DNA from 3 places in the Ureibacillus suwonensis genome. Region 2 is predicted to be linked to each of the others. Evidence: predicted binding sites of a transcription regulator. Region 2 holds the regulator's gene; each other region holds the start of a gene.
What was found. The regulator LexA, encoded in region 2, represses DNA repair genes until DNA is damaged. The targets are predictions, from matches to a motif close to CGAACATATGTTCG.
Positions count from the first base shown of each region.

Region 1: the regulator LexA is predicted to act here: its motif matches at 5,964-5,977, upstream of ACFPOH_RS01250 (YhjD family protein).
Region 3: the regulator LexA is predicted to act here: its motif matches at 2,072-2,085, upstream of ACFPOH_RS04035 (Y-family DNA polymerase).

Region 1 is NZ_JBHSNQ010000013.1:5,682-16,782, reverse strand. Features, by position in the region: gene uvrA (excinuclease ABC subunit UvrA) at 1-2,252, opposite strand, end outside; gene uvrB (excinuclease ABC subunit UvrB) at 2,326-4,308, opposite strand; gene ACFPOH_RS01260 (IDEAL domain-containing protein) at 4,489-4,728, opposite strand; gene ACFPOH_RS01255 (competence protein ComK) at 5,075-5,596, shown strand; gene ACFPOH_RS01250 (YhjD family protein) at 5,551-5,931, opposite strand; gene ACFPOH_RS01245 (MbeD/MobD family mobilization/exclusion family protein) at 6,326-6,535, opposite strand; one part of gene prfB (peptide chain release factor 2) at 6,625-7,662, opposite strand; gene ACFPOH_RS01235 (hypothetical protein) at 7,661-7,861, opposite strand; one part of gene prfB (peptide chain release factor 2) at 7,664-7,735, opposite strand; gene secA (preprotein translocase subunit SecA) at 7,909-10,416, opposite strand; gene thiD (bifunctional hydroxymethylpyrimidine kinase/phosphomethylpyrimidine kinase) at 10,677-11,101, opposite strand, start outside.
Region 2 is NZ_JBHSNQ010000048.1:118,130-129,230, reverse strand. Features, by position in the region: gene ACFPOH_RS05045 (prepilin-type N-terminal cleavage/methylation domain-containing protein) at 1-150, shown strand, start outside; gene pilM (type IV pilus biogenesis protein PilM) at 285-1,259, shown strand; gene ACFPOH_RS05035 (PilN domain-containing protein) at 1,259-1,843, shown strand; gene ACFPOH_RS05030 (potassium transporter) at 1,840-2,547, shown strand; gene ACFPOH_RS05025 (prepilin peptidase) at 2,575-3,327, shown strand; gene ACFPOH_RS05020 (gamma-glutamyl-gamma-aminobutyrate hydrolase family protein) at 4,749-5,498, shown strand; gene lexA (transcriptional repressor LexA) at 5,549-6,166, opposite strand; gene yneA (cell division suppressor protein YneA) at 6,335-6,667, shown strand; gene ACFPOH_RS05005 (YneB family resolvase-like protein) at 6,667-7,323, shown strand; gene ACFPOH_RS05000 (DUF896 domain-containing protein) at 7,388-7,618, shown strand; gene tkt (transketolase) at 7,748-9,742, shown strand; gene exaC (acetaldehyde dehydrogenase ExaC) at 10,030-11,101, shown strand, end outside.
Region 3 is NZ_JBHSNQ010000040.1:38,393-49,493, forward strand. Features, by position in the region: partial or broken gene ACFPOH_RS04025 (NAD-dependent epimerase/dehydratase family protein) at 1-215, opposite strand, end outside; gene ACFPOH_RS04030 (YolD-like family protein) at 338-724, opposite strand; gene ACFPOH_RS04035 (Y-family DNA polymerase) at 741-2,039, opposite strand; gene ACFPOH_RS04040 (winged helix-turn-helix transcriptional regulator) at 2,851-3,201, shown strand; gene ACFPOH_RS04045 (MFS transporter) at 3,358-4,548, opposite strand; gene erm (23S ribosomal RNA methyltransferase Erm) at 5,250-6,110, opposite strand; gene paiA (spermidine/spermine N(1)-acetyltransferase) at 6,729-7,250, opposite strand; partial or broken gene ACFPOH_RS04060 (MarR family winged helix-turn-helix transcriptional regulator) at 7,271-7,724, opposite strand; TPP riboswitch at 7,893-8,004, shown strand; gene ACFPOH_RS04065 (LuxE/PaaK family acyltransferase) at 8,058-9,146, shown strand; gene ACFPOH_RS04070 (acyl-CoA reductase) at 9,143-10,582, shown strand; gene ACFPOH_RS04075 (ATP-binding cassette domain-containing protein) at 10,610-10,897, shown strand; gene ACFPOH_RS04080 (ABC transporter ATP-binding protein) at 10,876-11,101, shown strand, end outside.

The sequences.
Region 1 (11,101 bases), on a different contig from region 2:
ATTTCGATTTTGATGATGCCATCGCCGGAGCAGGCTTCGCACCGTCCGCCTTTGATGTTGAAGCTGAATCGGCCTTTCTTATAGCCGCGCACTTTCGCTTCATTCGTTGAAGCAAACACTTCGCGGATGTCATCAAATACGCCTGTATATGTGGCCGGGTTGGAACGGGGCGTGCGTCCGATTGGCGACTGGTCGATGTCGATCACTTTGTCCAAATGTTCAAGGCCGGTGATTTCCTTATGTTTCCCCGGTTTTGTTCTTGCCCCATTCAATTCATGGGCCAGTTTTTTGTATAAAATCTCATTCACCAATGTGGATTTTCCGGAGCCGGATACACCGGTCACCGCCACAAACATGCCCAATGGAATGTCCACTTTGATGTTTTTCAGATTATTTTCCGCGGCGCCTTTAATCGTAATTTTACGGCCATCCGGTTTTTTCCGGTCGCGGGGCAGTGGGATGAATTTCTTGCCGCTCAAATATTGCCCTGTGATGGATTTTTCATTATTCATCACTTCTTCCGGCGTTCCGGCTGCCACTATTTCCCCGCCGCGGGAACCGGCTCCGGGACCGACATCGATCAAATAATCCGCCGCAAGCATCGTATCTTCATCATGTTCCACCACAAGCAACGTATTGCCAAGATCCCGCATTTGTTGCAACGTATGGATCAATTTGTCATTATCCCGCTGATGCAATCCGATTGATGGCTCGTCCAGCACATACAATACCCCTGTGAGCCGTGAGCCGATTTGGGTCGCCAAACGGATGCGCTGGGCTTCTCCCCCGGATAACGTTCCGGCTGTGCGGCTCAATGTCAAATATTCCAAACCGACATTCAATAAAAACTCCAGGCGGTCCTTGATTTCTTTCAAAATCAAACGGGCGATTTGCATGTCCTTATCCGATAATTGAATATCGGAAAAGTATTGATACAGTTCCGCAACGGATAAATCCGTCACTTCCGAAATATTTTTTCCGTCAATTTTGACGGCGAGGCTTTCCGGTTTTAACCGTTGCCCCTTGCAGGTTGAACATTTCTGCTCCGTCATGAATTTTTCCATCGTCTCCCGCACCCAATCGGATGTGGAATCCCGGTAGCGGCGTTCGATGTTGTGCACGACGCCTTCAAAGACAATATCTTTATTGTGGACGCTGCCATATTCGCTTTCGTAATAGAAATGGATTTTTTCCCCGTTCGAACCATATAAAATGATGTCCAATTGTTCCTTCGGCAATTGGGATACCGGCACGTCCATCGGAATGTTGTAATGGCTGCACACCGCTTTCAGCAACTGCGGGTAGTATTGGGAGCTTGTCGGTTCCCATGGCGCGATGGCATTTTCTTCAAGGGTTTTATTCCAATCGGGAATCACCAAATCGATGTCCACTTTTAATTTGGAGCCAAGTCCATCGCACTCCGGACATGCCCCGAATGGACTGTTGAAGGAGAACATGCGCGGTTCCAGTTCCCCAATGGAAAATCCGCAGATGGGGCACGCATGGTGCTCGCTGAACAACAATTCCTCATGCTCCATCACATCCACGACGACCCGTCCATCGGCAAGTTTCAGCGCCGTCTCCAACGAATCGCTCAACCGCGCTTCAACGCCTTCTTTGATGATGATGCGGTCCACCACCACTTCGATGTTGTGCTTTTTATTTTTATCCAGTTCAATGTTATCATCCAAGTCACGCAGTTCCCCATCGACGCGGACACGGACATAGCCCTGTTTTTTCAAATCTTCCAAAAGCTTCGCATGCGTTCCCTTTTTCCCGGAAACCACCGGCGCCAACAGCTGCACCTTTGTCCGCTCCGGATATTCCATAATGCGGTCCACCATTTGTTCAATCGTTTGGGATGTAATTTCAATTCCATGAGTCGGGCAGACCGGCTTCCCGATGCGGGCAAACAACAAGCGCAAGTAGTCGTAAATTTCCGTTACCGTCCCCACCGTTGAACGGGGGTTGCGGCTTGTCGTTTTCTGGTCGATGGAAATCGCCGGGGACAACCCTTCTATGGAATCCACATCCGGCTTGTCCATTTGTCCCAAAAACTGGCGGGCATAGCTGGACAAAGACTCCACATATCTACGTTGCCCTTCCGCGTAAATCGTATCAAAGGCCAAAGAAGATTTCCCGGAACCGGAAAGGCCCGTCAACACGACAAGCTTGTCCCGGGGAATCGTTACATCAATATTTTTCAAGTTATGGGAACGTGCACCTCGCACGACGATTTGCTTATTTTCCACATTCGTCACCTTTCTGTTTTCGAGTAGCGGGGGATTTCCCTTCCCCCTTGTTCTTTTTGACCGGACCATTCTGTCACATCTCTGATTTCAATTCAAAAATGGTATCCCGCAATTCCGCTGCCCGTTCGAAGTCCAGCGCCTTGGCAGCTTCTTTCATTTCTTTCTCCAATGCTTCAATTAATTTTTCCAATTCGGATTTCGTCAATTTCTTGCCTTTTGTCACTTTTGTAATATATTTTTCTTCCTCTTCCGCCGCATGGGTTGCGCGGATCAGTTCCGGAATTTCTTTTCGGATCGTTTTTGGTGTGATGCCATGTTCCTTATTATAAGCTTCCTGAATGGAACGGCGGCGTTTCGTTTCTTCAATGGCTTTTCTCATCGAATCCGTGATGGTATCGGCATACATGATGACATGGCCATTGGCGTTCCGGGCTGCGCGCCCAATCGTTTGGATCAAGGATGTTTCCGAGCGCAGGAACCCTTCTTTATCCGCATCCAGAATCGCGATCAATGATACTTCCGGAATATCCAATCCTTCCCGCAGCAAGTTGATGCCGACAAGCACATCATAAGTCCCTTTTCTCAATTCGCGAATGATTTCGATCCGCTCAAGGGTTTTGATTTCAGAGTGAAGATAGGCCACTTTGATGCCCATTTCCTTCAAATAATCCGTCAAATCTTCCGCCATTTTTTTCGTCAATGTGGTCACAAGCACCCGTTCATTTTTCTTCGTCCGCTTTTGAATTTCATCCACCAAATCATCAATTTGGCCTTCAATTGGACGGACGTCAACCGTCGGATCAAGCAGTCCCGTCGGCCGGATGATTTGTTCAATCATTTCCGGACAATGCTCTTTCTCATACGGTCCAGGCGTTGCGGATACATAAATGGCTTGATGGATATGCTGTTCAAATTCCTCAAATTTCAACGGGCGGTTGTCAAGGGCTGAAGGCAATCGGAAACCGTAATCCACCAACACTTGTTTCCGGGCCTGGTCGCCGTTATACATGCCCCGGATTTGCGGCAATGTCACGTGGCTTTCATCCACAACAATCAAGAAATCATCCGGGAAATAATCCAGCAACGTGTACGGAGTGGCTCCCGGTTCCCGCAATGTCAAGTGGCGGGAATAGTTTTCGATGCCGGAGCAGTAGCCCATTTCCCGCATCATTTCCAAGTCGTATTTTGTGCGCTGTTCCAAACGTTGCGCTTCCAGGAGTTTTCCTTCCGCTCTGAATTTTTCCAGTTGTTCTTCCAACTCTTTCTCGATGTTTTCAATGGCCTTTTTCATTTTGTCTTCTCTTGTAACGAAGTGGGAAGCCGGGTAGATGGCGACGTGATTGCGGTCCCCGATGATTTCTCCGGTCAATGCATCCACTTCCCGGATACGGTCGACTTCATCCCCGAAAAATTCGATGCGGATGCAATGTTCATCCCGGGAAGCCGGGAAGATTTCCACTACGTCCCCGCGCACCCGGAACGTACCACGCTGGAAGTTCACATCATTTCTTTCGTACTGGATGTCCACTAACCGGCGGAGCAGCTGATTCCGCTCGATTTCCATCCCTTTTCGGATGGACACCACCATCTCGCGGTACTCGTCCGGATCCCCTAAACCGTAAATGCAGGAAACGGATGCCACAATGATGACATCTCTTCTTTCAAACAACGCGCTTGTGGCGGAGTGGCGCAGTTTATCAATCTCGTCGTTGATACTGGCATCTTTTTCGATGTATGTATCCGATTGCGGCACATACGCTTCCGGTTGATAGTAGTCGTAGTAGCTGACGAAATATTCCACTGCATTGTTCGGGAAAAACTGTTTGAATTCGCTGTATAGTTGTCCGGCGAGGGTCTTGTTATGGGCAATGACCAACGTCGGTTTATTGACTTCCTGGATGACGTTCGAAATGGTGAAGGTTTTCCCCGTTCCTGTCGCACCGAGCAGCGTTTGATGCTTTTTGCCTTCCCGGATGCCTTGAACAAGCTGGGCAATCGCTTTTGGCTGATCGCCACTCGGCTGATAGGGAGCGTGCAATTCAAAAGTATCGGCCATATTTCACTCGTCCTTTCCCAATATGTCGTATGAATATTTTAGCATATCCTACTGTAAATATCATTCATTTCGCGAACGTACATTCTGAAAAACGTGTTTACAGGCACAAAAAATGCCGCCTTTTGCATGCTTGTATAAGCTTGTGCAAAAGGCGGCTTTTTTTATATGGATAGTGGTGGCTCAGTTCAGTGACTCCTGCAACTCATTCAATTCCTTCGCATATTTATGGAACGCTTCTTCATTTCTTTCATCCAACGCCTGATCGATGAAATCCCTTAATTGTTCAATCCGATGTAATCTTTGTAATCGGTTCAAGAACAAGTCTACGTAAATTTCGTTCAACAATTTTTCAGAATCGTTTACTGCTGGATTTGACCCTGCTGCACTAGAGAAGTTTGCGTAAAAATTATTTTTATCCATCGATATCACCCCGATTCCTTTTTTCTATTATAAAAAATCGGGTGTGAATTTTCAATATTTTTAGAAAAATAAAACTCTTGCAGTATAATTTTAGTCATTTCTACTTTCTTTTTCCTTTTTATTATGTGTAAAAAAGCATATATGTGCATGAATTCACTTTTTGATTTTCCGCATCATTATGCGAAATGGAATGCCGAAATTTTGATTTTGGTCGCAAAAACGGGTTGAAATATCGTTTTTCAGTTTATTCTGTATTTTCAAAAATTTGTATTGATTTTCTAGCACTTTCCTATTATTATGATATTAGAACTACCAAATTACCATATTTTTAGAAAGGGTGAAAAAAATGGCTGATTTGAAAGATTTCGATTGGTATTACATTACTCCTAATACGTATGTCGTAGAACCTGTCGAGTATAACGGCAAATCTTGTTCACGGGTCTATGACAAATTCGAAATTTTTTACATCGATAAGAAACCGCTGAAACTCCTCAATGACACTTTCAGAAAGCTGGGCACCACTTACAAAGCGTCTATGGACTTTTCAAAAAGGTTTTTGGGGAAGGGGAAACATAAAGTTCCAATCGTTTTGTCTTATGATCAACCATACGTCTTTTTACCGGTCCTATCACCCTCTTCTTCAAAAAATATTTGGATTGCGCAACATGCGATTATTAACATCCGAAAAGGCAAAGATGGCACCATCATCACTTTAAAAAATGAAGTGGAAATCGAATTGCCCATCCACTACACTTCTTTCTGCGCACAATACGCATGTGCCACAATGCTTCTAAAATATGCGTTAAAACAGAGAAAGCTTTTTCAAAGGGAACTGGATTTTCTGGATGACCCGGATGATGACAAATAATCATTCAACAATTCCTCAACACGATTTCGCAACCGGATATTGGAATACCTTCTGACTTCGGAAACCTGCTTGTAATAAAACAGGTATTCTGTGAACAGGTCGTCCCTTTTCCCTTGAACGACCTTTAAAGAATTCTTTTTCAAATAGGATTTGGTGTTTTGCAAATCTTTCTCGGCCAACTTTTTGGCTTCTTCAATCAAGTGTACATACGGCCGCTTTAATTTAAACGGACCTTTCTCTATAAGTTCATAATCTTTTTCCAACACGATGAGCAACATCGGCAAATAAATGGCTGATTCCAAATACGGCACAGCTTCAATCGGGATGTGCGCCATACAAATTCCTCCCTGATAAAAATCTTTGGATAGGAACAAATGTTCTATTTCTATTATAGAACATATTCCATGAAAAATGCAATTGTGGATTTGTTGGGGAGAAGCAAATTTGATCAAAATACATAACTTTCTGAAGAGGGTGTGATTCGGAGCTCACCCAATCTTCCCCCTGTAAAAAGGGTGGGCTCCGTGTTCATATGAAATGGCTGCCTGAAAGTGGATTGATATCGACTTTTTGGCAGCTTTTTTCTTTTTTAAATGGAGGGTGCGGTTTTGAACTATGGGAGGCCACTTTGTGGGGATAAAATCCATTATTGGTGTGGATGCTGCCTAAATGGGGTTAGATGATGGTTTATTTAGTGAGGATGAAGGGGGATTGGGGGATGAAGGGCATTTATGGGGGAGCGTTTCGTGCAGATTCACTCTCAACTCCTGCCAATGCATATTTCACTTGCGCGGATAGCACCTCTGCTTGCTCGGATAACTCCTCGACTTGCCTGGATAACTCCCCTACTTGCCCGGATAACTCCTCTGCTTGCTCGGATAGCACCTCTGCTTGCTCGGATAGCACCTCAAATCCCATCACCACTTGCACAAATAACATCTTTCAATGTGCTTCGCCAAAATTGGCTCCTATTCAAACAAAAAAACGTGCAGAACCATCCATTGATTCTGCACGCTTTCAACCATCCATTATTTTTTCGATGCGATTTGGGAGCGCAAATATGCGTTAATAAACATGTCAATCTCGCCATCCATCACCGCTTGGACGTTTCCGGTCTCCACATTCGTGCGGTGGTCTTTTACCATGGAATATGGATGGAACACATATGAACGGATTTGGGAGCCCCATCCGATTTCCTTTTGCTCCCCGCGGAGTGCGGCCAATTCTTGCTCCTGCTTTTCAATTTCCAATTGATACAATTTCGCTTTCAACATGTTCATCGCTTTTTCGCGGTTTTTGATTTGGGAACGTTCCGCCTGGCAAGACACCACAATGCCTGTCGGGATGTGGGTGATGCGGACAGCGGAATCCGTCGTGTTGACGTGCTGGCCGCCTGCACCAGTGGAACGGTACGTATCGATTTTCAAATCTTCCGGACGGATTTCGATTTCAATTTCATTATTGAACTCAGGCATCACTTCGCAAGAAACGAAAGAAGTATGACGGCGGCCGTTTGCATCGAAAGGCGAAATGCGCACGAGGCGATGCACCCCTTTTTCCGCCTTCAAGTAACCGTATGCGTTATGGCCTTTAATGAGCAATGTCACCGATTTGATTCCGGCCTCATCCCCAGGAAGATAATCCAGCGTCTCCACTTTGAAGCCATGTTTTTCCGCCCAACGCGTATACATGCGGAGAAGCATGGAAGCCCAGTCCTGGGATTCCGTACCGCCTGCTCCCGGGTGAAGCTCCAGGATGGCATTGTTTTTATCATATGGTTCGCTTAATAAAAGCTGCAACTCAAAGTTTTCCAATCTTTCCTCGAACTCTTTCAACTCCTGGACGAGCTCTGCCTGCAAATCTTCATCCGGCTCTTCTTTCAACAGTTCAAGGGTCATTTCCAAATTTTCTTGAGTGGAAGATAAATCATTCAGTTCATTCACGATGGATTTTAAACTATTGACTTCATTAATGATGCTTTGGGCTTTGTTTTGATCATCCCAGAAATCCGGCATCATCATGATTTCTTCCAACTCTTGAATGCGGGCTTCTTTGTTTTCTAAGTCAAAGAGACCCCCTGAAATCCGCCAATTTTTCGGCTGTATTTTCCAACGTGTTTCTCACATCTGATAATTCCATAAAAGTTCCTCCATTTATCCATTTGATTTTGAATAGGAACAATAGCGGCATCCCGCCGCCATGCACATCCTCACGAAACAAAACCGCGCCATCGGAAAGATGACAACGGTTTTGGATAAATACCATTGTACGTAAAACCTGAATTTCACAAACCCATCTTATGCAAAATCACATTAGGATATTGCGCCATGGCAGTTTTTATATTTTTTGCCGCTGCCGCATGGACATGGGTCATTTCTTCCGATTTCCTGTTTTTTGCGGATTGGTTGGCGTTTCGGCTTTTCGCCGTCTTCTTTCGGATTCACCGCTTGTCCTTTTGCCACTTCTTCACGTTCCAAGTTGCTGCGGATTTGTGCTTTCATCGCATATCTTGTCACGTCTTCGCGGATGGCGGCAACCATATCTTCAAACATCGCGAAACCTTCTTGCTCATACTCACGCAACGGATCTGTTTGTCCATAAGCGCGGAGGTGGATACCTTGACGCAATTGGTCCATTGCGTCGATATGGTCGATCCATTTCGTATCGATGGAACGGAGCAAGATGACTTTCTCGAACTCGCGCATGCGCTCAGGCGTCAATTCTTGTTCTTTTTCGTTATAGCGTTCAATCACTTTATCGTAAATAAACTCGATCATTTCTTCAGGGGATTTATCTTGAAGATCGTTCACCGTAATCTCGCCTTCATCGAGGAGATTGGCTTTGATATAATCTTCCATCGCCTTGAAGTTCCAGTCATCTTTATTGCCTGCCGTATGCGTATGCACCATGTTTTCGATGGATTCGCGGATCATGTTTTCCACCAGTTCGCGCATGTTTTCGGATTCCAACACCGCGTTCCGCTCTTTGTAAATCACTTCCCGTTGTTGGCGCAACACTTCATCGTATTGCAACAAACGTTTACGGGCATCAAAGTTGTTGCCTTCCACGCGTTTTTGGGCGGATTCCACCGCTTTGGACACCATTCTTGACTGGATCGGCTGGGAATCGTCCATCCCCAATTTCGTCATCATGGCTTTCATGCTGTCGGAACCGAAGCGGCGCATCAAATCATCTTCAAGGGACAAATAGAATTGGGATACCCCAGGATCCCCCTGACGTCCGGAACGACCGCGCAACTGGTTGTCAATACGTCTGGATTCGTGGCGTTCTGTCCCGATGACCGCAAGTCCGCCAAGCTCTTTGACCCCTTCGCCGAGCTTGATGTCCGTACCACGGCCGGCCATGTTGGTCGCGATGGTCACGGCGCCTTTTTGTCCGGCTTGGGCGATGATTTCCGCTTCCCGTTCATGGTTTTTCGCATTCAATACGTTATGCGGAATTTTATGTTTTTTCAACATCTCCGAAATGATTTCAGAAGTTTCAATGGCCACCGTACCCACAAGCACCGGTTGCCCTTTGGCATGGCGTTCCGCAATGTCTCTGACCACCGCTTCAAATTTCCCTTTCATTGTGGCATAAATGAGATCCGGTTTGTCGATACGGGCAACCGGTTTGTTTGTCGGAATCACCACAACGTTCATATTGTAGATATTGCGGAATTCCTCTTCTTCCGTTTTCGCTGTACCGGTCATACCGGCCAATTTTTTGTACATACGGAAGTAGTTTTGGAAGGTAATCGTTGCCATTGTCATGGATTCGTTTTGGATTTCCACGCCTTCCTTCGCTTCAATCGCCTGATGAAGCCCGTCGGAATAACGGCGTCCTTTCATCAAACGGCCAGTGAAGCTGTCGACGATGATGACTTCCCCGTCTTGCACCACATAGTCCACATCCCGGTGCATCGCCACATGGGCTTTCAAGGATTGGTTGATGGCATGGAGCAAGCGGACATGGGACAAATCGTACAAGTTGTCGATACCGAACGCTTTTTCCGCTTTCGTAATACCGCTTTCCGTAAGTGTAACGGTTTTTGTCGTTTCATCATACGTGTAATCTTCATCTTTTTTGAGCATGCGGACGAAAGCATTCGCCTGAACATAAAGTTTGGCGGAACGCCCTGCATGTCCGGAAATGATCAACGGTGTTCTCGCTTCATCGATCAAGATGGAGTCCACCTCGTCGACAATGGCGAAGTTTAATGGCCGTTGCACTTTATCCTCTTTATAAAGCACCATGTTGTCGCGCAAATAGTCGAAACCAAGTTCATTATTGGTGCTGTATGTAATGTCCGCTGCATAAGCCGCGCGTTTTTCTTCTTTCGTCAAGCTGTTCAAGTTGAGCCCAACCGTCAAACCTAAAAATTCATACAGTTTGCCCATTTCTGTGGCGTCACGTTTTGCTAGGTATTCATTGACTGTCACCACATGGACACCTTCGCCTGGAAGGGCATTCAAATAAACAGCCATTGTGGAAGTCAATGTTTTCCCTTCCCCGGTTTTCATTTCAGCGATGTTTCCGTCATGCAACACCGCGGCCCCCATCACTTGCACGCGATAAGGGTACAAGCCGAGCACTCTTCGCGCGGCTTCACGGCAAACAGCGAAAGCTTCAGGCAACAAGTCGTCCAAACTTTCACCGTTTTGATAACGCGCTTTGAATTCCTCTGTTTTATTGCGAAGTTCTTCATCAGAAAGCTTTTCCATTTGTGGAGCCAATGCATCCACTTCATCCGCGATTTTATTCAACCGTTTCAATTCTTTTTTGTTAACATCGAATAATTTATTTAAAATATTTGCCATCGAAAATCTTCACTTCCCATTCAGTCTTAACTTTCATTTTATCATTCGTGGAATATTGGTGCAAATAAGCGCCATTGTTTTAAAGAAGTTGTCAGATTTAATCGGGAGAAAGATGACAGTATGAACCACAATTATTATTGCTCAAAAGACAATAAATTGGAAGGGAGAAAATGAATGGAAATGGATTGGGGGAATGGGGATTCTCACAAATAAGAAAAGCAGTTTATGCCGGGACACCAACACACACTGCCTTTCACCAATTAAACTTCCGTTATTCGCACTTCCTCTTCCCCATACAGCTTATAAGCGCGATGATCAATCATTCCAGGGGCATATTCGAAAGGAATGAAGCGTTTGATGCCCGCTGTGACAAACTTTTTGGCATTCGCCACCGCTTCTTCAATCGGTTTTCCTTTCGCCAGTTCCGCCGTGATGGCTGCCGAATAGGAACAACCTGCGCCATTAGTATGGATGGTATCAATTCGAGGGGCTTCCAATCGGATCATTTTATTCCCATCGTACAAAATGTCCACTGCCGGCCCTTCAAGACGGCCGCCTTTCACAAGCACATATTTTGGACCGAGCTGCAGAAGGTCTCTTGCCGCGTCCTGCAAATCCCCGATGGAGTTGATTTCCTGGCCGCCGAGCAAATAAGTGGCTTCCGGCATATTCGGCGTAATGATGG
Region 2 (11,101 bases):
GTTAAGTTTAATAATGTAACGATTCAAGATATTAATAATGACGATAAGAAAGGTAGTGAAATTACAGCTAGCGGTCATACTATCGAAACAAGAGGTACCGGAGGCTCTGGTGGTGAAGACGGCTCTGGTGGTGAAGACGACTCTAATTAATACTATTTAATTAGCCACTTTATAATTAGTTTTTCAAAGAACACCTAACGTGGTCGTTGGGTGTTCCATTGAGAAACTAATGAATTCATAATCATGTTCATTAGTTGACAATTTTATCAAAAGGAGCCCTGCGTATGTTTAGACGAAATAAAAAGTCGAATGTTTCCGTTGAAATCAACGATTACGTACTTCGCTCCCTCGTAATGAAGGGCCCGGATCTATCGCAGGCGGAAGTATTTGAAATTGCCATACCGGAAGGGGTGATTGCCGAGTCCGAAATAAAAGATGAGGTGGCTTTGTTTGAAGTGTTCAAACAGTGCCATTCATTATGGGGTGGAAAAAAACAGGAGATCCGTATGATCGTTCCGGATTCTATCATTCTATTGAAAACATTTGATCATCCGGACGATGTGGAACCTTCAAAATTGAGGGAATATGCGGAAATGGAGATTGGCTATTCGATTCACCTTCCATTTGATGATCCGTTGATCGATGTATTTGACCCGGTGGAAGGGGACGGCAAGGCCATGATGTTTGCCGCCAACTCCGAACCGGTGAACCAATACATAAATTTGCTTTTGGATATACATACGTACCCGGAAGCTGCGGATGTCCGGGCCCTCTGTAATTTGAGATTGCTCGAATCCATGAACCTTTTGGATGACACAAAAACCTATCTGCTTACAAATTGGCTGATCAATGAATTGTCCATTACCATTTATTCAAAAGGGAATGTTGAATTCCAAAGATTTCAGCCGCTGGATACAGATTTGAGCAAATGGAAGGCGAAGGAAGCGGGTGAACATCAATTGGATTTCTCCTATTTGGGAGAGTTTGATGAATACCGCATGCTGATTACCGATCAAATGTTGGAGCTGGAGCGAATTATGGATTTCTTCCGTTTCTCCATCAGCAAGGAACAAAATGGAATCGATGAAATCATCGTTATGGGGGACAATCCGAATCTCAATAACATCCATTCCCATTTGAAGCAAAATTTCGAGTTGCCAATCAAACTCATTAATGACCAATTCATGAAAAAGCATTATCCAGGATTCAAGGCAAAACATGCAGCATTACTTGGACTTGCCTTAAAGGAGGTTAAATGATGATACCGGATATTAACCTGTTGCCGAAAGTTGATCGAAGGCAGTCCACATCCAAAACTGTATACATTGTATTATCCATTATCGCGTTGCTCTTTGTTGCATTCTTTGTGTTCCAGTATTTTAATTATCGTGGTGAAATTGCCGATTTGCGGAGCGAGGAGCAGCGGGTGATTGATGAGCGGAATCGGCTTCAAGCGGAACTGGACAGCATATCGGTTGACACTGGTTCATTAAAGCAATCGGTTGATTTTGTCGAAGCGATTTCTTATCCGGTTTCACCGATTCTTGATGAAACGATTCGTTTGCAGCCCGGACATTCTTATTTGAGGGAATATGCCTTTGATGCGCAAACGGCGGAAGTGTCCATGGATTTTGAAACATTAAGTGATATTTCCAAATATTTATCCCGATTATCAAGCAGTACATATTTCTTTGATGCACAAGTTTCATCCATAGAGCATTTTGAGCTTGGCAATCAGGAAGTGGAAGGGAAAGCGAATTTCAATGAAATTCCACGTTATGCGGTCAAATTTACTTTGTTGATCAATCAAAATGCTTTAGCTGCTGGAGGTGGTAACCAATGAAGTCATTAAGTGGGAAAAATTCGACCACTTTATTGTTGATCGTCCTCATAGCAGCACTGTTATTTGCTTTCTACTATTATATAATTCTGCCGAAAAAAGAAGAGGTTGAATCTCTTGAATCGTCCATTGAATCAACCCGCTCGGAAATATCATCGCTCGAGCAGCAAATCGAGGAGATCAACGCATCGAAAAACCTCGATCAGGCAACAATTTTTGAAATGCGGAAAAAAGTGCCTCAAACAAGAAACTTGGACGATTTGGTATTAAATATAGAAGAAACTCAATACGTCTCAGGAACAAAAATTTTATCCATCGATTTTAACAACTATGATACGCTTGTTGCTGATTCCGGATTTGACCGGCCGGATGCTTCTGCCGAAGAGGATGAAAGTGATGGGGAAAATGAAGGAACATCTCAAGGAGAAAACGAAGAAGAATCAGATGAAGCACCAGTTTCTCCGATCGATAATGAATCCTTGCCGCCAGAATTGAAATTAATCACCTTTGAAATTGACGTACAATCTCCGGACTTTCAGCATTTAGTAAACTTTATTAAAGAAATTGAAAAAATTGAACGTATCATGCACATCGATATCATCGATTTTTCATTGCCAGGTGAAGAAAATGAATTCGCCGAAAATCCGGAAGACAGCATCGAAGCAACAATCCAAGTGACAACCTTCTATTATGAAGGGGATGTGTAATCGATTGGAATTGTGAGGAGCGCTTTTATGGATATTTTGTATTCTGTTTTTTTCTTCCTGTTTGGGATTGTGCTAGGCTCGTTTTATAACGTTGTGGGACTTCGTGTTCCGTTAAAGGAGTCCATCATTACGCCGCCGTCCCATTGTCCGAAATGTCAAAGACGGTTAACCGCCATCGATTTGATTCCGGTGTTTTCATACATTTTTTTACATGGAAAATGCCGGACATGCGGCGCCAAAATATCACCCATTTATGTAGCAACAGAGCTACTAACCGGAGTGCTTTTCGTATGGAGTTATCTGTTGCTTGGACTATCGATTGAACTGGCCGTTGCACTCTTTTTCATTTCATTATTGGCCATAATCGTCGTTTCGGATATTCAATACATGATCATTCCAGATAAAGTGCTTCTTTTCTTTCTGCCTTTTCTGATCATCGGCCGTATCGCTTCCCCCCTTGAACCGTGGTGGGATTCCCTCCTCGGTGCTGCGGCCGGATTTGGCATTTTATATTTCATTGCTGTGATCTCAAAAGGCGGAATGGGTGGAGGCGATATTAAGCTGTTTTTCTTAATTGGGCTGGTTTTGGGAACCGTGAAGACATTGCTCGCATTGTTTTTGGCCAGTGTTATTGGCGTGATTGTTGGAATCATTGTAATCAAAGTTCGCAAGCAAAGCCGCAAAGTCCCGGTTCCTTTTGGGCCATCCATTGCCGTTGCGGCCATCATTGTATATTTTTACGGCGATGCAATGATCCGATGGTATTGGAATTTGTTTTAAAGTGTAGAAACCTCTGCTGATTTGGAGCTTTAATAATATGGTGGATAATGGATAGATGATGAATCCGCATCCCAAAAGTTGGACTGGAAAAGCTGACTTTTGGGGTGTTTTTTTATTGGAAAATGCAATGGTGTGAATTTTGAAGGGTTTCCGGAAAAATTCAAAAAGCGGATAAGCGGTGAAACGAAAATCAGAAGTTTATGCTATTCGTTGAAGATGGGCAGGGCTAATAAGATTTGAAGACAAAAAGAAACGGATACCGAATAAAATTTCCATGTTGACATTATAAGCGTAAAAATGGTAAAAACAATAAAGAAAGCGTAATATTGTAACAGAAAATTCATATGGTTTGATGAGCTAACCAAAGATGATAAAGTAATGTTTCTCTATGAATAGTCATAAAGAATTATGTTGTTGGGAGATTTTTCAAAAATAATAGTAGCTGGTACAAGCCCCAACCTCTCCGATAGGGACTTTATACCAGCAAACTGATTGGATTGTGTAATTGGAACACTGATTTTAAGGGTAACTGCCCTTTCTCTGTTCTTTGATCCTTTTAAAGGATGTTATGTATAAAAGGGAACTTGTTATAAATTGGAAAGAGAGACAGTATTCAACTTACGGCCTTTGTCAATCAGAAAAGGCTCTTCAAACATGGTTCATAAAAAATTCAAAAATATGATGATGAAGGATTTACTATGCAAGATGAATTTTGTCGACATCATTTGCATGTTGACCTGAAAAGAAAATTAGCCGGCATAAGTTCATCCCATATCTTACTTATGCCAGCTAAAAGCTTAAGCTGGGTATTCCAAATTGAAATAAAGAACAGCTTGTCCAGAAAGCTTATAAAGAAACTTTCTGTTTGTCAGGATTAAAGAAGACCGCCTAAAAGGCTGTTAAGTAAACCAAGTACTAATTGTAATAAGTTTCCTACTAATTCCATGACTACACCTCCCAGCATTATGTATAGCCTGTCTTACTTTTGTCGAAGAATGATCTTCGAATCGGAGTAGTACAGACATCTTACATAATGAATATAAAATTTCTCAATATTACCGTCAATGGTATAAAATTACTTAATAGTATTTATGGATAAATAGTAACTTTTTCTAAAAATCCAAAAGGCCGCACGACCTATTATTTTTGATGAACTGGTTATATTATAATAAAAAACTATTAATTAACAGAATTATTAGTGATTGAAAAAGAAATATCTTTAAATATTGCTATAGTGAAAATAATAATTTATGGAATTGGAAGATGCTCTTTTCCCATTGTAAGCAGAAAGCTCTATTCCGGTCCGAATCTCTATTAGTAAAAATGAATCTTTTTTCTGTCAAACCTTTGTCACTATGAAGCAAAAGATGTCGAAAACAATCGGAATATGCAGCATTTAAAGTAAGAAATGTTCAAACTCTTTGCCTTTGGTCAGGAATATTTTAGCCATAAAGGAGGAAACCTGCATAAAACCGATAATTGGCATCACGTTGGATTGGGATGATGGGATATATAAGGTTAATGAGGCGTACGTGAAAGCGGTGGTGGATGCGGGAGGAGTCCCAGTCTGCCTGCCATATGCCGAAGAATCGGCTGGCGACCGGATGATTTGTACAATTGATGGGTTATTGCTTACCGGCGGAGGGGATATCAATCCAATTTTCTTTGGAGAAGAACCGCTTCCAAAGTTGGGAAGGGTCTTCACGAAACGGGATGAACGGGAAATCCAATGGACAAAACTGGCGATCCAACACCATATTCCGATTCTTGCCATTTGCCGTGGTTTGCAAGTATTGAATGTGGCGCTTGGGGGAACCATTTACCAGGATATTTATGATCAATTGGAAGGAAAGGTTCTCCTTCATTCCCAAACCTCTCCCCGCTTTGAAACGTCCCATTTTGTACAGCTTCAAAAACAAAGCCGATTGAGCCGAATTGTTCAATCGGACAAAATCTCAGTAAATTCCTTCCATCATCAGGCGATTAAGGATGTTGCGGCAGATCTCAGGGTTGTCGGAGTATCAAGCGATGGCATAGTGGAAGCGGTGGAACATCAAACGGCTCCGTTCTGTCTGGGCGTTCAATGGCATCCGGAACAATTGGCCATTTGCGGCGAAGAGGTTTCAAAGAAGTTATTTGAAGCATTTGTTCATGCCTGTAGAAAAAAATAAAATAAAAAAACTCGCATTCCAATTAAGAGATTGCGAGTTTTTTTATTTCATTAATGAAATCTTCGGTACAAACCAACAACGATTCCCAAGATGGTCACTTTATCCACAATAATCGGATCCATCGCCGAGTTTTCCGGTTGAAGGCGGAAGTGGTCTTTTTCCTTATAAAAACGTTTCACGGTCGCTTCATTTTCTTCGGTCATGGCAACTACAATATCCCCATTATTCGCAGTGGATGTTTTCTTTACAATGACATAATCCCCGTCCAAAATCCCTGCTTCAATCATCGAATCCCCCATCACTTCCAACATGAATAATTGATCGTTGCTTGTTCCGTATGCGTCAGGTAAAGGAAAGTATTCCTCGATGTTCTCGATCGCTGTAATTGGGCTTCCGGCAGTCACCCGGCCAACCAATGGCACATGAATTACTGATTGTTTTTGCGGTTCTTCTTCACCATCCAATATTTCAATCGCCCGAGGTTTTGTCGGGTCTCTTCGGATATATCCTTTTTGTTCCAGGCGCGTAAGGTGACCATGTACTGTTGAGCTGGAGGCAAGCCCAACCGCCTCACCTATTTCCCGAACGGATGGAGGATATCCTTTTGCCCGAACTTCCTTCTTTATAAATTCCAAAATATCTCTTTGCCTTTTTGACAGCTTTTCCATCGTGGTCACCTCTAATGTGAATAGTTTTACATATTTTACATATAGTATAGCAATGAATCTCGGAGAATGCAAACACAAGTTCGAAAAACACTCTTGACAAAAACGTACGTTCGTATTAAAGTAAGAACAGATATTCGGAACAAACATTCGTAAAAGGGGAAGAAAATTATGGCTTGGTTAAAAAGAAATCATTACTTAAAAGTGCTGATTATTGTTTCTTTAATCATAATTGCTTATATTTTTATTACAGATGAAGGGGAATTGACTTTCGAACAAATTACAATCAAAGAAGGCGATACCCTTTGGACATTGGCGGATCGCTATAAAGGAAATTTGACGAAAGAGGATTGGATTCGGATGGTGGCGGTTGAAAACAATCTTGACGGAGAACATATCATTGCCGGAGAAACGTTGATGATCCCGGTTCCGAAAGATGCGATCTATATTGCCATTAATGAAGAGGATGAAATTCAATCAGTAAAGGTAGCGAGCAAACGATAATGGGAAATAACAAGGCGGTTATTTATGCAAGAGTAAGTACGGAAAAAGCTGAACAGGAAACTTCCCTGGAACGGCAAAAGGAAGAGCTTTCACGATATGCCCGAAGTTTGGGCTTTCGTGTGGATAATATATTTGAAGATTGCCACAGCGGTTATGATGTTGATCGTGATGGACTGCTTGAAATGCTGGATTATATTTCGGAAAATGAAATTTCTGCTGTCTTCGTACAGGATGAAACCCGATTAGGCCGTGGACATGCCCGGGTAGCGGTACTGCATTTGCTTAAAAAAAGCGAGACGGATGTATATTCCCTTAATGATGCCGGTCCATTGAAATTGAACGAAATGGACGAAATGCTGTTGAAAATATTAGCGATTGTAGAGGAGTATCAACGGAAAATACATAATGCAAAAATTCAGCGGGGAATGCGCCGGGCCGTTGAAAACGGATATCGTCCCGAACGGAATTTCAAAAATAAACATAATCGTGAGGGAAGGGGCCGGATTGAAGTTCCTGTTGAAGAAATTGTCAAGCTGCGGGAAAAGGGGTTGACATTTCAAGAAATTGCATCCACTTTAAGAGGATTGGGATATGATGTGAGCAAAGCAACCGTTCACCGCAGATATATGGAATATAAAGAAAGACTTGAAGGCTAATCTGCTTGCACTTCGGGTCTTTTTTTCATATTCTTTTTGTATTGAAAGGGAAAGGTGTGATTGAATGTTACCAAAAGAAAAGATCGACCGTATCAATGAATTAACAAGAAAAGCAAGAGAGGGCAAATTGACGGAAGAGGAAGCAAAAGAGCGAACATTGCTTCGGAAGGAATATTTGGAGTCTTTCCGGGAATCTTTCAGAAAGACCATCGAAAACGTGCAAATTTTTGATATTGAAGGAAATGATGTTACACCGGAAAAAATAAAACAACTTCGCCGCAACCGATTAAATTGACGAAGTCCTGGTGATGTCAAATAAATGTAAGCTAACACACAATATTCCTAAAAAATAGATTGTTTTCTATGGAAATGTTGTCTAAACTGAATACGGAACTATTTTTAGCACGAGAAAGGATGTCAAAAAATGACAACTACAGCGGATTTATTAGCAATTAATGCAATCCGAACTTTATCCATTGACGCGATTGAAAAAGCGAACTCAGGGCATCCAGGACTTCCAATGGGTGCGGCTCCAATGGCTTATACATTGTGGACGAAACAAATGCGCCATAATCCGAAAAATCCGAATTGGTTCAACCGCGACCGTTTCATTCTTTCCGCAGGTCATGGATCCATGTTGTTATACAGCTTGCTTCATTTAAGCGGATATGGCTTGGACATGGAAGAAATTAAAAACTTCCGCCAATGGGGTTCAAAAACGCCAGGGCATCCTGAATACGGCCATACTGTAGGAGTGGAAGCTACGACTGGTCCCCTTGGACAAGGCATTGCGATGGCAGTAGGTATGGCAATGGCTGAGCGCCATCTCGCAGCGATGTACAACAAACCGGGGTACGATATAGTCGACCATTATACCTATGCCCTTTGTGGTGACGGAGATTTAATGGAAGGTGTCGCTGGCGAAGCGATTTCATTGGCCGGACATCTGCAACTTGAAAAATTGATCGTCCTTTACGATTCCAATGACATTTCATTGGACGGCGACCTTTCAAAAGCGTTTTCTGAAAATATTCAAAAACGTTTTGAAGCGTGCGGCTGGAATTACTTGCGTGTGGAAGATGGCACAGATGTGGATGCCATCAATGAAGCCATTGCAAAAGCGAAACAATCCAAAGGGAAACCTACATTAATTGAAGTTAAAACAATCATTGGCTACGGTTCACCAAATAAATCAGGCAAATCCGACGTCCACGGTGCGCCATTAGGAGCGGACGAACTTAAATTGACGAAGGAATTTTACGGCTGGAACCATGAGCCATTTGATATTCCGGAAGAAGTTTACGAAACATTCAAAACGGCCATAGAAGCAATTGGAGTACAAGCTGAGGCTGAATGGAATGCAACATTTGAAAAATATCAAAATGAGTATCCGGAACTTGCAAAACAGTTCATTCAAGCAATGAATAGTGAACTTCCTGAAGACTTTGATGCAGAGCTTCCTGTTTATGAAGTTGGCAAATCCATTGCGACCCGCTCTTCTTCCGGTGAAGCGATCAATGCTTTAGCGAAAAAAATCCCATACTTCTTCGGTGGAAGCGCCGATTTGGCAGGTTCCAACAAAACAACAATCAAAGGCGGCGGCGACTTCTCAGCACAATCGCCGGAAGGGCGCAATATTTGGTTTGGTGTTCGGGAGTTTGCAATGGGCGCTGCATTAAACGGAATGGCATTACACGGCGGATTACGCGTATTTGGAGGTACATTCTTTGTATTTTCCGACTATGTTCGTCCAGCTGTCCGTTTGTCCGCATTAATGGGATTGCCGGTCACTTATGTGTTCACTCATGATTCCATCGCTGTTGGTGAAGATGGCCCAACCCATGAGCCGATTGAACATTTGGCTTCATTCCGTGCAATGCCGAATGTTTCAGTGATTCGCCCGGCGGATGCCAACGAATCCCGTGAAGCATGGAAACTGGCGATTCAATCAAAAGACCAACCAACAGTCCTAGTATTGTCCCGCCAAAACTTGCCTGTGCTTGAGAATACGGCAACATTGGCGAAAGATGGCGTTGCAAAAGGTGGTTATGTCGTATCACCGGCAACGAAAGAAACACCGGATGCAATCTTAATTGCCACTGGTTCCGAAGTTTCTTTGGCTGTTAAGGCCCAAGAAAAGTTGCGTGAAGAAGGAATCGATGCATCGGTTGTATCCATGCCTTCCATCGACCGTTTTGATAAACAATCCGATGAATATAAAGAGTCCGTATTGCCTAAAGCCGTGACAAAACGCTTGGCGATTGAAATGGCTTCTTCATTGGGTTGGCACAAGTACGTCGGCACTGATGGAGACGTGCTTGCCATCGACAAGTTCGGTGCGAGCGCTCCTGGGGAAGTTGTGATGGAAAAATACGGATTCACTGTTGAAAATATCGTGAATAAAGTAAAATCCTTATAAAAATATAAAGAGCATCTCCATTGAGGGGATGCTTTTTTTATTGAACAAGCAATATTGAATAGCTATTATTTTAAAATTATTTTAAATAATTATTATTTTAATATATTTCCGCTTAAATATATTATGCGTAAAATTAAATTTTTATCAGATTTTTAAAATATATTAATAAAATTTTTTATAAGCGTAAACGTTTGCATTTTCTCAAAAAAAGGAGCATGATAGGTTCATAAGTTTTGTGACGGACTAGTTGCAACGGCTTATAATCTATAAATTTTGGAGGGAAACGCATGATTTATGCAAATCCGAACACACAAGGTGCTCTAGTACATTTTAAAGATCAATATCAAAACTTTATTGGCGGCGAATGGGTTCCTCCAGTAAAAGGTCAATATTTAGAAGTCATTTCTCCGGTGACAGGAAAAGTGTTTACAACCGTTCCACGTTCATCGGCAGAGGATATCGAGTTGGCGCTTGATGCGGCGCATGCTGCAAAAGACGCTTGGGGAAAAACGTCTGTCGCTTACCGTGCACAAATTTTAAATAAAATCGCGGATCGCATTGAAGAAAACCTCGAAATGATCGCCGTTGCAGAAACTTGGGACAATGGGAAAGCGGTTCGTGAAACGTTGAATGCGGATATCCCTCTCGTGGTTGATCATTTCCGTTACTTTGCAGGAGCCATTCGCGCTCAAGAAGGCGGAATCAGTGAAATCAATGAAGATACAGTCGCATACCACTTCCATGAACCTTTGGGTGTTGTTGGACAAATCATCCCTTGGAACTTCCCGCTTCTGATGGCCGCTTGGAAAATCGCTCCGGCTTTGGCTGCAGGTAACTGTATCGTGTTGAAACCGGCTGAACAAACACCTGCTTCCATTTGTGTATTGCTTGAATTGATTCAAGATTTATTGCCAAAAGGCGTGTTGAATATTGTTCAAGGTACGGGTATCGAAGTGGGCAAACCTCTTGCAACAAACCCGCGCATTTCAAAAATCGCGTTCACCGGTTCAACAGCAGTTGGCCGTTCCATCATGCAATATGCTACAGAAAACATCATACCTGTAACATTAGAGCTTGGCGGAAAATCACCTAATATTTTCTTTGAAGATATCATGGATCAAGATGATGAATTTTTAGATAAAGCCATTGAAGGTTTTGTATTATTTGCGTTAAACTCCGGAGAAATTTGTACATGTCCATCCCGTGCATTAGTACAAGAATCCATCTATGACAAATTCATGGAAAAAGTGATGGAACGCATTAAAGCAATCAAAATTGGCAACCCGTTAGATACTGAAACCATGATGGGTGCCCAAGCTTCCAAACAACAATTGGATAAAATCCTTTCTTACATTGAAA
Region 3 (11,101 bases), on a different contig from region 2:
GCCAAATGAATCATCGTATCCGCATTAAATTTTTTCGCCACTTCGTACATTTTTAATGCATCGAGCACATCCAGCACTTCAAAGGGACCGTCATGGTTTTTGTCCTCCCGGATATCCGTCGCCAGCACATTATCTTTTCCGTATTCAAACCGGAGCTTTCTCACCAGTTCCGAACCAATCTGTCCAAGCGCGCCTGTGACAAGTATTCTCTTCATCTCGCCCCTCCTCTTGTGAATTCAAGACCACTGCGCGAACAATATAGATTATGTTGTAACCTATTTATATGCCAGTGCTTTCCGGCGGGCTATTCATTCGACCAGAGGGGGATTTTTATTTTTTATTCCATGATGGTAATGCCGTAGATGGATTCAAAGGAGAAGGAGCGGCCATCTTCCAATGTGCAGATGCGCCGTTTGTCATCAAGTTTGGCTATCTTCCCTGCCACTTTGGAGGTGCGATGGTTTTGCCAAATGTTCAATTCCACTTCATAGTGATTGGTGCAGGCAATGAGGAGCTGTTCATTCAAATCTTGCAATGCCCATTCATCAAGAACCGGCTTTTCTTCGCACCGGTCTTTTTCCCTCCATTCCCGGAGCATTTTCACATGTTCCGGAAGCATCATCGCATTCCATTTGATATTTCCGCGGTCTCGGATCATTTTCTTCACCTCTTTGATTTCGCAGAACTTTGGAGGTGGCTGGATGAAGTTTTCGTTTTCCGGCAAGGAGTTTCCCTCTCCCTTATTTCTTATGTCCACCCAAGAGTTGCGCCCGCTCAAGAGCCGTTCCCGCTTCCGTATAAGAAACTGCGCGAAGCACGGCGGTTGGCCCCCATTTGGAGCGCAAAGCATCCATCGCTGCACCGAGTTTTCTCCTTCTCCATTTTTGCTGATCGAAAAAACTCAATTGCATCGAGCGTTCCGTTTCCAGTTTGGAGAGGCTGATGGAAAGTTTCCGTACCGGCCGTTCCGCATAAAATTCATCAAGCAACCCTTTGCACACTTCATAAATTTTCATCGTATCATTCGTCGGTTCATCAATCGTCCGGGAGTGATGAAACCCTCCCCCAAAGGCATCTTTGCTGTAGCTTACACCGAGGGAAATCGTTCTTCCCGCCTGATAAGCTTCCCTTGCCCGGCGCGCCACATCTTCGCACATTTCCAAAATGACGGCAAGGATTTCGCTGCGGGTCCGATAATCCCGCATGAGCACCTGCCCTTTTCCGAAGCTGATTTGCCCTTCCGCAAGAGGGGCGCCAAGGGGAGATAAATCAATTCCCCACGCGTGGTAGTACAATTGATTTCCTAAAATGCCGAAGCGTTTTTCCAGCAGTTGCAAATCGGTTCGGGCCAAGTCCCCCACTTTGAAAATGCCCATATTGTTCAGCGTGCGTTCCATGCGTCGCCCAATCCCCCACATGTCGGAAAGGGGCGCAACAGGCCACAACTTTTTCGGAACATCTTCATAAGTCCAGTGGGCAAAGTCGGTTTTCTTCGCTTCCAAATCAAGAGCCAACTTTGCCATGAGCATATTCGGCCCCATCCCCACCGCGCTTGGAATTTGGAATTGGCTATAGATCCTTTCTTGAATATATTTCGCTGTTCTTTCAGGAGGACCCCAAAGTTTTTCGGTGCCCGTCAAGTCGACAAAGCTTTCATCAATGCTGTAGACGTGAATCGCTTCTTTCGGTACGAATTGATTGATTAAATTGGTAATCTCCATAGACATTTGCACGAAAAATTCCATTTTTGGTTCAAACAGCCGAATGTCCGGATGTTTTGGGATTTCATAAAGGCGGGAGCCCGTTTTGATGCCAAAGCGTTTCTTCATCGGCGGTGATGCAGCAAGCACGATGCTTCCCTTTTGCTCAAAGTTTCCTACAACCGCAATGGGCACTTCCATTGGATTCAGATTGTGAAGCATCGCCATGCAGCTGGCATAAAAGCAGCGCATATCAATGCAAATGATCGAGCGTTCCGGAAGAAGCCGATGCAATTCTTCGGGGCTGAAGTTCGTGTAGTTCAGTTCGCTTATGCGCATGCCAACCACCTCCGCACTTCTATTATATGAACAGAACAAATGTTCTATAACTTATTCTAGAATGAGACCATTGAGACGGCAAGTGGGATTATTTGGATAAATCGAGTAGGAGGGAGCGATTAACTCCCGTCCTCTCACACCACCGTACGTACGGTTCCGTATACGGCGGTTCAATTAAGATAATTGACGCAAGTTTTCATAACTTCCGTGAATAGCTTGTCTTCTTATGCCAGTGGTCACTCCACCCTCCAAGAGGTCTCCCACGGGATTCACCGTTTCCTTCCTCAAGTGAGGTACTACGTTTTCTGTGTTCATCATGACTCACTGAATGCCAAGGGCTATTCTCTCTTAATTGTTCGGTCCTTCTTAGTAGTTCTAAACCAACTAATACTATGACCTCTGCTGACTTCTGACGGTTCAGCTACTTATCACTAAGTAGGTTATGAAGCGTACTTCACCTATCCGCCAGACCTCCCCGGGTAAGTACATGCACTTTCACACCATCTATCCGCCTCATTTACTCGATATGACCTTCGACAGAAAGAGCTTTGTTTTGTTACGCAAACTCACTCAATCATACCTAGCCTTATATGAGGTTCGTGTTCCTCGGACCGGTGTTTTGCCTCCAGCTTCCTTCAGATTCCGCGTCACCACGGACACCCTTTCGTTGAGCTAACCTCTACTTCTGTCTTCGGGGTTCGGGACTTACACCCTATAGTTCATGTACATGCCGGGCGCACGTAAAGTAAAAAAAGAAGTACAAACTAAAAAGCATCATAATTGACAAAAAGATACTAAAGGGGTAATTAGAATGAATATAGAACCAGATCTTTGTCGTGTTGAAGATGCTTTAGGCATATTAGTCGGAAAATGGAAACCCATTATCTTATTGCATTTATTGAAGAATGGTACTCAAAGATTTAGTGATTTAAAACGAAGTATACCTGGAATTACACAAAAAATGCTGACCAATCAATTACGTGAGTTAGAAAACGAGGATATTATTCAGCGTGTTGTCTATCCACAGGTTCCTCCTAAAGTGGAATATTCGATTACCGAGTACGGCCGGAGCTTAGAACCAATCTTACACGCAATGCACGAATGGGGAACAAACCATATCCAGCATAAAAAACAAAAAATGAATGAATCGATGAGTAAATAAATACTGAAAACACCCAGTTTCTTTACTAGATAGCTGGGTGTTTTCAAAAAATAAAAGAAAGAATCATTCACATTCTGGTTCAATATCCAATTATTTTAACCTTCATTTCAACCTGCAATAAAATGACTTGCTTAAACGACGGTCTGCTTCTCACCACTATCTTGTGCTTTCCCCTTGAATGTGTAATGTGTTAACACTTCTTTTTGCGGTTGCTGCAAATTGAAAAATCATCATTATTAGAACAATCACTATCATTCCAACTACTGCAGAAGTAAAGCTGTTCGTTGCGTCATAAATCCAACCGAGAATAATAGGACCTAATGCACCAATTACATAACCAGCAGATTGTATCATGGCCGACCAAGAGGCTGCTTCATGAGCGTTATCTGTAGCATCAATTGGCAAAAGAAGATTTAAAGGAAACAATCCGCCTGCTCCAATACCTATCAATGCAGAAGCTAGCAACGGTTCAATATTTAGCACGAGTAAAATAAATCCAACAAGTTCTATAATGGATTCTACAATCAACCAGAAACGACGGGAGTGAAACCTTCTTAACAAAATTGGAAGCACTAGGCTAACTGGTATTTGCACGACTACGAAAATTGTTAATGCGATTGCGGCGTAATCTTTCGTGTACCCCATTCCTTGGATGATTTGAGGTAGCCATGCCGTAATTGAGTAAAATAGCATACCCATCAGACCAAAGGACAATGTAAGAATCCATGCTTTACCGTTCCCCCACGGCAATTGAACTTTTGTTCCAGAAGTAGCAGTGTGAGCTGATTTTTTGACTTGTTGATTTACAAATAACCACCAGATAACTGCAGCTACGAATGCTATAATTGCCCAAAATGCAAGGGAAGTTTGCCAGGAGTTAAAGCTATTCTCTAGCGATGTAGAGAGTGCAGAACTAATTGCTGCCCCCAAAGTCAGAGCTACGGTATATACTGAAACCATAAAAGGTACTTGATTAGGAAAATGCTCTTTAATGAAACCAGACAACAGTGGACCTATCAAAGCGATACCGATACCTGCAATTATAGCTGTTGTTACTAGAAATGATACAGAATCTGTGAACAAACGAATAACAGTACCAACTCCAATAATTAAAAGCGATAAGCCGATTACCCGTTCAATTCCCCATTTTCCCCCAGCTTTCACGGCGATTGGAGAAAAAAGACCCATACAAAGCACTGGAATGGCAGTCAACAAACTTGCGACAGCTGCACTCATTCCAAGATCTGTTCTAATGCTCTCTAGTAAAGGGGCGATTGAGTTAATAGCTGGACGTAGATTTAGCGAAGCCATAAATAAAGCGATAATTAATAAGACACTTTTTTTCATCTAATATCCCAACTTTCTTTATGCTTTAATTAGATTCATTCAAAAAAGTACCGTTTCTATAATCTTCACATACTTGTTGAATATCTTCTTATTCATAACGAATGGGCTCCTGCCAAAAACAAGTTCACCATGTCGTTCCCAAGGACCCGATTCGATAATCTTTTGTTGCAAGTTTTGTTTTAAATCCCTCCATTAAATTGTTTTGTTCAACGAAATCCATTATGCCAATGAAGTATGAAAGTGATAAGTAGGCACTTTAATGTGGTTTAGTTTCTTTGAAGATACTATTGGAGATGTAGCAAGGTTAAGACTATAAAATTTAATATTTACTTCCCTCTTTTCTCCGTTCTGGCTTGTATCAAATATTCTGTTAATGTTATTAAATTCTTCCATTTAATTAATAGAAAAGAAGTTGATACTTAACTGGCTTAAATATAATAAAAAAGGAGAATCCTTCTTTTACTTTTGTACATGATGAATGTAATGGATATCCTGAAAGTTTTTTAAAACCTAAAAAAATATAAACCCATGAAATTTTGCAATGTGCAAAACTTCATGGGCTATTTTTCTATTTAGGAGGATTTTATCCTAGCATCTGCTTCAATTTCCATTCTAAATACATCTTGTTATTCAGATTTTATTGTTTAGTATGAGGTAAAGTAATTAGATTACCTTCAATTATAATGTTTATATTCCTTCATTTATCGTTTAGAATTTTTCCATTTGATTAATTTCCGCTTGTCTAATTTAGGCCATCTGTGTTTTGGAACATATTTTACCATCGTTTCAAACAACATACCCCATTGCTCTATTGATAGGATGCCAACTGGCGTTTCACTTTTTATGCCCAAACTTCTTTTAACCCTTTTGATTTGCTGTGCTGTAAAAATGCCCCTTAATGCAAAGTCAATTGGCATCTGCGGGTTTTGCAATACATAGTCTGCGAATCCCCAAAAAATGAAATAATCTTTATAAGGAACTTTTGGATTTACTTTTCTTTTTATCGTAATCAGTGCCGAATCTACTTTTGGTTGGGGAGAAAAGTTTTTCTTAGAAATTTCTTTTACGTATCGAATATCAAACCACATTCTCCAAGCAATGATATATGGGTCCTTCACAAATTGAGAGGTGAATCTTTTTGCCGCTCCCTTTTCCATTACTATTGCTCCTCTCTGAAATCCACTTATCGGATGATTCAATAACATCTTCATAATGGGCGTCGTAATCGAATAGGGAATATTCGAAACAACGATAAAAGGTTCTTTCGGCAATTGAATTTGTAATATATCGTGATGAATGATTTTAACATTACCGGTTTCAGCAAATTTCTCTTTTAATAAACTTACAAATTTTCCTTCATATTCTATAGCCAGTATCCCCCTTGCTTTTTTACTTAACACCGACGTCAATGCACCTTTTCCAGCACCAAACTCTAAAACTAAATCATGTCGAGTTACATTTGCAATTTCTACTATTTCATTTATTAATTTCTTATTATGCATTAAATGTTGTCCTAAAAAATTGGGTGGTTCACTTCTTCGATGTTTACGATTTTTAGTCATTAATTCTTCTTCCTTTCTAAAAAAATCACAAGCATCTGCTTGCGATTTAGAGCAAATGGAAGAAGATCCGCCCTCATTCGTTTGGAATAACATATTGACAAGATAGGCATCAAAAAAGGACTTGTACTTAGGTGTAGTACAAATCTATCGAAAGAAAGTGAAATTCCTTAATAATAGAAAAAAGGCAGAAATAATCTGCCTTCGGAAATGACGTTATTAACCCATTAATTAATATCAACCATAAATAGTGATATTACAAAAATGTGGTTCAAAAATGAAAAATGAAGATTATTAAAAAAGGACAGACTACTCCCATTTACTCTGCCGTTCACAAGCAGAGCCTTTGAACATATTCAATTCATTAGTTCAAAGTTGGGAAACGTAGTCTCATTGAGTGTGTCACTTTTTTAATAATCCTCCTTTAATGATGAATACAAAAACAGTATATTGGTCCTGAATCAAATTGTCAAATGGAACTATTGGGGACAGTCTATGTGTTCGAACCTAATGATAAATATGATTTGTTTGACGAATGCGAAAGTTTATTAACTGAATCATGAAATATAGAATCATAAGAAATGAAATTTATATGCCAATATTTCAGTATATACATGCTAATCAATCTTCCAATGTTTTAATAATGATCAAGTCCGTTTGTTCTTCATCCCCCATATAAAAGGAGTGAAATCCTTTTTGAACAAATCCCATTTTCTTATAAAAGCCAATTGCATTTTCGTTCTTTTCCCAAACCCCAAGCCAAATTTTCTTTTTATTCCATTCCTTTGCAACTTCAATCGCTTTATTTAGCAAGGCTTTTCCAAGTCCATGCTTCTGAAATTTCTCTCGAATATAAATTCTTTCAATTTCAAGGAATTCATCGCCCATTTTTTCCGTCTGAGCATCATCACTATTGACTTTTAAGTAACCCGCCAATTCATTTTGGTAATAGACAAAGAAAAATTGTGAATGAATATTGGATAGCTCTTTCTCTAATTGTTTTATATTAAATGCCTTTTCTAAATATACTTTCATATTTTCAGGTGAATTTTGATCTTTAAATGTGTAATAAAACGTTTCAATGCCCACTTCTTGTAATGTGTGCAAATCTTCAAGGGTACATGTTTTTATTTTGATTGTCATAGTGAACATCTCTCCTCATATCAATAATTTCGTTTGTTTCCCTTCTTAACGTATTCCCAATCTTTTTCAACATTTTTTCTTACCCGCTGCAAAAGATTGAATAATGTTTCCACTTCTACTTCAGATAATCCTTGTAAAGCTACAGCGTTAGAATGATCATGTTCTCTTATTAAAAACGGATAAACATTATTGCCTTTCTCGGTCGCATAGAGTTTCTTAATTTTTTTTATTTTGTGGATCCTCTCGCTTTTCAACAAATCCGTTCATTTCTAGTTTTTTTATTGCGCGTGATGCAGTTGTCCGATCCACTTTGATCATTTCAGCCAACTTTTCTTGAATAATTCCTGGGTTCTCACATATTCGTACAAGGTACAAATACTGACCTTTTGTTAAGTCATATTCTTTAAACTCGATATTACTGATTGAATCTAGTGCTCGTGCTATCATCCCAATTTCACGAAGAACTTCTTTCATAATGAACTCCTTCATTTTTATTGCAAATGCAATATTTTTAATTCATTTTAATCAAACTTTGTTGCATTTGCAACAAAAAAATAATTGAATATCTACATAATTTTAGGGTGATAATTCAAAAGAATTTGCAATCTTTCATAAGAATAAGTAGACTTTATATTGAAATTGAATATATTAACCGGGGGCTTGCGGAAGCAGGCTGAGAGTACGACTAATCCGTCGTTGACCGTTTGAACCTGATTTGGGTAATGCCAGCGCAGGGAGTGTAGTAAGTCGAATTATGCACTTTGCTTAGGCAGAGTGCATTTTATTTTGCGGAAAGGGTGAAAACCGATGACTCAGCAACGAGAAATCATAGAGGAACTTTCTCAATTTATCAAAAAGAATCAAGCTTCAGAAGAAGAGTTTAATAGCTTGGCTTTACATATTTTTAATTATCAATACAAACATAATCTCCCCTATCAAACATTTTGCCGCCAAAAAGGAAAGACACCGCGGCTTGTGAAAAATTGGCGAGACATTCCTTATGTGCCGATGAGTGCCTTTAAAGAGGTTCCATTGACATGTTCAGATCCAGAGGCAGCGGTTAGAGTCTTTATGACAAGCGGAACAACCCAAGGAAAACAAGGCAAACACTTTCATTCCACTCTCGAAATCAGAGAACTTTCCATGATTATCAACTTTAAAGAACGGTTTATGAAAGAAACAAATCGCATCCGCATGGGAATTTTGTTTCCAACTGAAGAGAAAATGCCGCACTCATCCTTAGCCCATTATTTAGCTCTTGTCATGAAAGAGTTTGGCACAGAGGACAGCTGCTATTTATTAAAAGAGAACGGCGTACATATTCAAAAAATCATCAGTGAGTTGGAACATGCCGAAAAAACAGGAGAACCATTTGCTTTGCTCGGAGCAAGTTTCAGTTTTGTTCATTTGTTTGAGGAATTGGAGCGTTTAGGAAAAACGTTTAATCTGCCGAAGGGAAGCAAAATTCTTGATACTGGTGGTTATAAAAATAAATCAAAGGAATTAGATTTAAATGAATTTTATCAGTTGCTTGAAAGATATTTCGGTGTAGATAGAAGCAATTGTATTAATATGTACGGCATAACAGAGCTAAGCACGCAATTTTATGATGATGGCAATGAGGTCGTTCCATCTATAAAAACTGGACCTAGTTGGATTCGTACGAGAGTCATCAATCCGTTAACAGGTGAAGAGGTTCCAGAAGGAGAACGTGGTGTTTTAGTTCATTATGATTTAGCGAACTTTAATTCCGTAATGGCGGTTGCTACTGAGGATGTAGGAATGGCGGTTGATGAAGGATTTTATCTGTTCGGTAGAGTTCAAGGTGCCGAGGTAAGGGGATGCTCGCTAGCGGTAGAAGAGTTTATTCAATTGGCGAAAGGAACAGCAAAATGAGAATAACAGCTGGATATATTCCAAATATCGGAGAAACGAAATTTGATAAGAAAATCCTGAAGTTTCAGGATTTAGAAGTGGAACTGCCTCTCCTTACATTAGAGCAAATGCAGAGGGTCATTGACACGGTGAAAAGAGAAAGTGCGGAAATCTTAAAATCACTGTCGGTATCAACAGTAGTGGACATCATCGGTTATGTAACGGAACAATTTTTGGAACGCAGTTCATCTTATCGACAGCAGGCGGAAAAGTTGCTTCCGATTGTCACCGGCTATGATGAGGAGGTAATTCGCCTTGGTCTTACATCTTTTTTAAAAACATTTCGCAAGCACGAACTCCAGCGTTTCCTAGTAGAAGATTTAGGAAATCCATTATTATTAGATCATTTTCAGCCGCGCGCAAAAGGTGGTTTTTCAAAAGCAATTGGACCCGAACTCATTACCCATGTATGGGCAGGGAATGTTCCAGCACTGCCTATTTGGAGTTTCGTATCTGGTCTGCTAGTAAAAGCAGGAAATATCGGAAAAGTTTCAAGTTCTGAACCTCTTTTTGCCGGCTGGTTTGCAAAAGCCTTAGCAGAGGCCGAGCCGAGTCTTGCCAATTGCTTTGCAGTTGTGTGGTGGAAAGGCGGCGATGAAAAGCGAGAGAAGATGATATTTGAAAAGTCGAATCTCGTTATCGGATACGGTAACAACGAAACGCTGCAAGCTTTAAAAAAACAAGTTCCCATTACTACTCGCTTTTTACCTTTTGGTCATAAAGTAAGCTTTGGCATCATTTCAAAATCTGCCTTAGATGCGCACAAAGCATGGCGAATTGCTCATCAAGCCGCACTTGATGTCATTCGTTACGATCAGCAAGGTTGTTACTCACCGCACTTATTTTATGTGCAAAAAGGCGGAAAAGTATCGCCAGTGGAATTTGCCCGCTTGATTGCGGGGGAGCTAGAAAACTTCGAAAAGCGTTATCCAAGGCGTAAGCTTTCCATGGAAGAATCAGTTGCCCTTGCTTCATGGCGGCAAAAGGAAGAAATGAGCACTTTTACAGCAACAGGAAAAGAAGTGCTTGGAACTTCCACACATCAATGGACGGTTGTTTATGAAGAAGAGGAAAAAGTTTTTACGGCAAGTCCGTTGAATCGAGTAATTCGGGTTATTTCTTTTGAAAAATTAGAAGACATTCTGCCATACATCAAGCCATACCGCTCATTTCTTCAAACGATTGGAATGGCCGCAACCCCTAAAGAACTTTTCCACTGGGCAGAGTTGTTGGCTAACGTTGGCGTAACACGAATCACAGCACTAGGAAAAATGACTTCCCCTGAAGCAGGTTGGCATCATGATGGACGGTTCAATCTACTGGATTTAATTCAAATGGTAGACATCGAATCATCGGCAATAGTGGATAGTGAACAATTTGCTCCTTATGTTGATTAGGAGGTTTTTAATATGAGTTTTTTGGTAATGGAGGATGTAACATACAGTTACGAACAAGGAAAAAATCAAATTTTACGTGGGATTAGCTGGGAAATCAATAAAGGAGAGTTTCATTGTCTGCTTGGAAAAAGCGGCTGCGGAAAAACGACCTTATTAAAGCTTGCTGCTGGCCTGCTTTCATCTGAGAATGGAAGCATTCGCCTGCAAGGAAAGGAAGTAATCAAACCTTTACCTAATTGTAGTTTTTTTTTCAAACTCCAACTCTATTGGAATGGAAAACAGTTATTGAAAATGTGCTTCTCCCTATTAAATTGAAACGGAAAATCAGAAGTGAGGATATGGAGCAGGCAATGGAATACTTAGAGCTTGTTGGCTTAGCCTCTTATCGAGATTGTTACCCTTTACAGCTTTCCGGTGGACAACAAAGCCGGGTCGCTCTTGCACGAGCCTTAATGCAAAAGCCTTCTTTATTATTTTTGGACGAGCCTTTTGCAGCATTAGATGCCATTACAAGAGAAG